Dyadobacter pollutisoli: one gene and its partner. The protein of the gene in region 2 interacts with the protein of the main gene of each other region in a pairwise test. Links are inferred from orthologs where the notes say so. Each region holds a gene or a part of one and is shown on either strand. Other genes may lie near its edges.

Region 1 (2,909 bases), 220 kb from region 2 along the record:
ACGTTAGCATCGAAACGTGGTCACACATTTGAGTAAAAATATTTTTATGGGAGCATCATTCCGTCCTGCATGACCAGTCGCCGGTCTGCCATTTCTGCCAATTCTTCGTTGTGGGTCACAATCACGAAAGTTTGTCCGAAATCGTCGCGCAGCTTGAAAAACAACTGGTGTAGATCCAGAGCATTATGTGAGTCGAGGTTACCGCTGGGTTCGTCGGCAAGCACGATCGACGGCTTGTTCAGCAGCGCCCTTGCCACTGCTACCCTTTGTTGCTCACCGCCTGACAGTTGCGAAGGCAAGTGGTCCATTCTACCCGAAAGACCAAGCATTTCCAGCAGTTCTTTCCCTCTGGATATAATCTCCTTTTCATTACCTAACCCATTGATATAGCCTGGCATACAGGTATTTTCCAGCGCCGTAAATTCGGCAAGCAGATTGTGAAATTGGAAGATAAAACCGATCTTTTCGTTTCGGAATTTGGCAAGATCTTTATCTTTTTGAGTAAATACATTCACTCCTTCTATGAGCACCTGCCCTTCATCAGGCCTGTCCAATGTGCCCAGAATGTGCAAAAAAGTACTTTTTCCCGCTCCCGAAGGACCAACTATCGCGACTACCTCACCCTTTTTTACTTCCAGATCAATTCCCTTCAAAACCTGTAAAGAACCGTATGTCCGCCTGATCCCGCTCGCCTGAAGTAAATTCATATTTAGAAGAAAGATAATTGGACTGAAATCTACGCCCGTTTTGATTAATTCCTTAATTTGCCGTGAAAATACCAATTTACTTTTATACTCATGAATATTCACGAATATCAAGGCAAAAGCGTTCTTAAAAAATACGGTGTGCGTATTCAGGAAGGGCTCGTAGCCGACACTCCGGACAAGGCAGTTGAAGTTGCGCGTGAGCTTAGCCAGCAGACTGGTACCAAATGGTATGTTGTAAAATCACAGATCCACGCAGGTGGACGTGGAAAAGGCCGCATCGTTGGAACCGAACAACGTGGTGTTGCCCTCGCAAAATCTGTTGAAGATGTGCGCACCATATCCAATAATATTTTGGGCAAAGTGTTGGTTACGCATCAGACCGGACCCGATGGAAAGCGTGTCAACAAAGTGCTTATTGCCGAAGATGTATATTATCCAGGACCTAGCGAGCCGAAAGAGTACTATCTTTCTATCCTGCTTGACCGCGGTAAAAACTGTAATGTGATCATGGCCAGCACCGAAGGTGGAATGGACATTGAGGAAGTTGCAGAGCATACGCCTGAAAAGATCATGAAAGAGTGGATTGATCCAAAAGTAGGCTTGCAGCCATTCCAGGCACGCAAAGTAGCTTTTGCGTTGGGCCTTGAAGGCGATGCGTTCAAAGAAATGGTGAAATTCATCACCTCTCTTTACAAAGCTTATATTGAAAGTGATTCAGCGATGTTCGAAATCAACCCGGTTTTGAAAACATCTGACAATAAAATCCTTGCCGTTGATGCCAAAGTTGACCTGGATGACAATGCATTGTATCGTCACCCTGAACTGGCTGAAATGCGCGATACCAACGAAGAAGATCCTTTGGAAGTAGAAGCAGGTGCTAACAACCTGAACTACGTCAAACTGGATGGAAACGTAGGTTGTATGGTAAATGGTGCCGGTCTTGCGATGGCTACCATGGATATTATCAAGCTTTCGGGCGGCGAGCCTGCTAACTTCCTGGATGTTGGGGGTGGCGCTAACGCCCGTACCGTTGAAGCAGGTTTCCGTATCATTTTGAAAGACCCTAATGTAAAGGCTATCCTGATCAACATCTTCGGTGGTATTGTTCGTTGCGACCGTGTTGCAGCTGGTGTTGTAGAAGCTTACAAGGCGATTGGCGAGATTCCAGTACCAATCATCGTTCGTCTACAGGGAACCAATGCGGAAGAAGGTGCACGTATCATCAATGAGTCAGGCCTGAAAGTATATTCAGCGATCGAATTCAAAGAAGCCGCAACAAAGGTATCAGAAGTTCTGGCCGAGTTAGGCGTCTAACCCATCCGCATACCGCATACCCAATAGCCCAGGACTTAAGTCCTGGGCTATCATGCCATCCGGTACGATACCATCGCCATCCGGCACGGCGCCATCGCCATCCGGTACGATACCATCCCATCCGGCATGACGCCATGCCATCCGGTACGATACCATCTCCGATATCATCCCGATATGACACCATCCGGGAGGCATCCATTATCCCAATATCCAATACAACACCATCGTCGTAGCAAAGCTTGCTAATCCCTGCAATCCCGTCAGGATCGTGTGAGTGCGATAAGTATCTCTCGATGAAATTCCTGTAAACTGTGAAACGACCCAGAACCATGCATCATTGGTATGGGAAACAATCATAGCCCCGCTTCCTACGGCCATCACTACTAATGTAATCTGAATCGGTGTTACAAAGCCCAGCGATGCCAGCAATGGTGCTAATATACTTGTTGTCAACACCATAGAGGAAGTTGTTGACCCCTGCGCCGTTTTGAAGAATGCTGCTATCAGAAATGCGATCATCAGTAAATATCCGCCAGACATTTCGTTATGTAACAGCCATTGACTAACCATTTCTTTGAGTGAAGTTTCTTTTAATATCGCGCCAAATGCTCCCCCCGCACCCACCAACACCAGAGTAGTTCCGCAATGTTCGATTCCACTTTTGAAACAAGACATCATACGTTCGGCGGCATACTCCGGAAATAAAGAATAGCTGAAAAAAATGGCCAGCAGAAACGAAACGAGTGGGCTGCCCAGGAATCCCAGCCATTTGATCCATACCTCTGGGAAATTCAGGATTTTGGCAAATGATGCCAGCGTGATCAACAAAATGGGCAATACGATCGGCATGAATGCTTTCCAGGCGGGAGGTAGCTGCTCTTCCCGAAG
Region 2 (2,848 bases):
TGATATGGTTGAAACCCAATGTGAAAACAAGCAAGAAAATGCAGGCGTAAAAGAGATAGGAGGATTGCACTATTTTAATAAAAATAGTGTCGACCTGTTTATCAAGGTTCAGCATATTTCCTGCCAGCACCATGCATATATATTTGGCATAAACCAACAGGAAAAAGATCACCGTCAGGAGGGAGAAATCACCCAGAATTTGGAGCGTATTGGATTTTTCGGATAAAATAGTGCTTACTGAAAACAGATTAAGTCTGTTGGCCGAGCAAAACACTACCAGGAAACTCATCATCATTGAGCTGATAATGACGAAGAAAATGACAGTATTACTATATGGTTTGTTTATTTTGGAAAGCTGGTCCCGCGGATCGTTATTGAAGAATTCAATTGGATTTATCAAACGGATAAATGAAAGCGGATTCAGGTTGAAAATCCATGCATTCAGGATCAGTATGATGATAAGAGCAATGGCGGCAAAGTTACCGAACGGTGAAAAAGAGATCGGTTTAATATTAATAAAATTAGAACTGGTATTTGGCGCTATACCTTTCTCATTTTGCTTTTTTTCATGGCACAGGAGGACGGTTTTATCGACTATTCCCGGGCTGCCATAGATCGTCAGCAGCAACTCGTCTTTCTTATAAAACTTGTAGAGGCTGTCTATATTGAGTTCCTGCCATTGATCCGGCGTAATTTTGTTTTGCAAAGCACCTTCCAGAAACAGGTAACTTTCATTGTCAGCATTGAGGAGCAGCGAATATCTTCTGTTTTTAACCAAGTCAATGTAAAGACTTACAAACCGGGTTCCTTCATTGATCCCCTGTGAGAACGGGACATAGTTTTTGTACTGACCATTATATACCAGCCAGTCGTTCTGATAATTGTAAATGGGGAAAAACTGCTCGGGAGGCGTGACCTTGACGGCGCTTTGAGCAAATGTTCCGAATAGCAAAAGTGCTGTAAAAAAAGCCCAATAAATAGGTGAAAATATGGACTTCATCAGTATAAAAAAGGGCGGGGTTTCCCCAGCCCTCTTATCAAGTTATATGTAAGCAGGTAACTATTTCTTTCCAAGGGCGATCAACATGGTTTCACCGATCAGGGCAGGTGACTCCGCTACAAAGATACCTGATTCTTTCATGATCCTGATTTTAGCTTCTGCTGTATCGTCAGCACCGCCGATGATAGCACCAGCATGGCCCATACGACGGCCTTTTGGAGCAGTTTGTCCGGCGATAAATCCTACAACCGGTTTTTTGTTACCTGTTGATTTCACATAATGTGCAGCCTCGGCTTCCATGCTACCACCGATTTCACCGATCATGACGATCGCTTCTGTCTCAGGGTCGTTCATTAGCAGCTCAACCGCTTCTTTAGTAGTTGTACCAATGATAGGGTCACCACCGATACCGATCGCCGTAGTTTGTCCCAATCCTGAACGTGTCAGCTGATCAACCGCTTCGTAAGTCAATGTACCTGATTTTGATACAAGCCCTATCGTTCCTTTTTTGAAGATAAAGCCTGGCATGATACCTACCTTACATTCCTCTGCGGTAATAATCCCAGGGCAGTTAGGGCCTATCAAACGGCAATTTTTACTTTTGATATATTCTTTCGCCTGCATCATGTCTTTGGTAGGGATACCCTCAGTGATACAAACGATTACGCCGATACCAGCATCCGCGGCTTCCATGATTGCGTCAGCGGCAAATGCCGGCGGAACGAAAATGATGGCGACGTCTGCACCGGTGGCACGTACTGCAAGGTCAACCGTGTTAAAAACAGGTCTTTCCAAATGAGATAGCCCGCCTTTGCCAGGAGTTACACCACCTACAACATTAGTACCGTATTCGATCATCTGCTGGGCATGAAAAGACCCTTCCGAACCAGTAAATCCCTGAACTATAATCTTAGAATTTTTATTAACTAAAACGCTCATGTTGGTAAATCAGTTTTTTTGGTAAAAGTAGAACGAAAAGCACGAAGTAGCAAAATGTAACCAGAATTTGTAAATTGCTTTTTTGATAATTTGACGCCATTTTATGGATATACTTAGCAATCCTCATATATTTTCCAATCTTGTTTTAAGCTTCACGAGCCTGTTTATTTTTTTCAGATATTTCAATGAGCAACCTGCTATTACCAGATGGCTCTGGGGAATATTCCTGTTCAGTATTTCACTCGTCGCGTTGACGGACCTGCTTGTATACGCAGGTGTGCAGAGTCTCGAGAAAGTGCGTGGAGTAATTGTTGCGGGAGAAATGACTTTGGGAGCGTTTTGCCTGGTATCGGCATCGTGGTGCCTGATCATGCGATACCAGGGAGGTAATTTTCTATTTTATTCAACCCTTGGCCTTGGCCTGCTGCTATTTTACTGCATTACCTGGTTCAATGTGGAGTATGTGGGATTGATCATTAAATCACTGTGTATCCTGATCACATTACTGATCTCCTGCGTGGGACTGGCAAGTCGGCAGAAAAGCGCACTCTGGGTGGTATTCTCAATGATGCTGCTGGCACTTTCCACCAAGTCGGGCAGGTTGCCCATTCCGATGGACCCTGTGGATATTAACCATTATATGATGGTGCTTTCGGTAATTTGCGTAGGCAGGGCCGTCAGGGATCAGTATAAGGTCCTGTTCTGACGTTTTAGTTTTCAAACAATTGTTAATGAATTGTATTTTTAAAAAGCCGTGTTGTAAATTGCGTCAGTTAATTTAAAACAAACAAGTTTACTAATACTCAGAATATGAAAAGGACTAAGTATGGCGTAATGCTTCTTGCCTCAGTTTTGGCTTTCGGAGCTGTTACAATGAACCCTGTTGAGGCAAAAGTATCCCCTGCCAGC

The links.
Region 1: the proteins of sucD (region 2) and sucC interact in binary tests that used the Escherichia coli proteins (3 or more experiments, as listed by UniProt). The link is inferred for Dyadobacter pollutisoli from one-to-one orthologs.

The regions. Positions count from the first base shown.
Region 1 is NZ_CP112998.1:7,645,098-7,648,006, reverse strand. It holds sucC (ADP-forming succinate--CoA ligase subunit beta), read left to right. Parts: upstream 1-797; coding sequence 798-2,021; downstream 2,022-2,909. Other genes in the region: ON006_RS31855 (GntP family permease), read right to left, coding at 2,220-2,909; ON006_RS31860 (hypothetical protein), read right to left, coding at 2,010-2,162; ON006_RS31870 (ABC transporter ATP-binding protein), read right to left, coding at 45-707. UniProt on the Escherichia coli protein: Succinyl-CoA synthetase functions in the citric acid cycle (TCA), coupling the hydrolysis of succinyl-CoA to the synthesis of either ATP or GTP and thus represents the only step of substrate-level phosphorylation in the TCA.
Region 2 is NZ_CP112998.1:7,427,454-7,430,301, forward strand. It holds sucD (succinate--CoA ligase subunit alpha), read right to left. Parts: upstream 1,940-2,848; coding sequence 1,061-1,939; downstream 1-1,060. Other genes in the region: ON006_RS30880 (DUF4271 domain-containing protein), read right to left, coding at 1-1,000; ON006_RS30890 (hypothetical protein), read left to right, coding at 2,043-2,645; azu (azurin), read left to right, coding at 2,750-2,848. UniProt on the Escherichia coli protein: Succinyl-CoA synthetase functions in the citric acid cycle (TCA), coupling the hydrolysis of succinyl-CoA to the synthesis of either ATP or GTP and thus represents the only step of substrate-level phosphorylation in the TCA.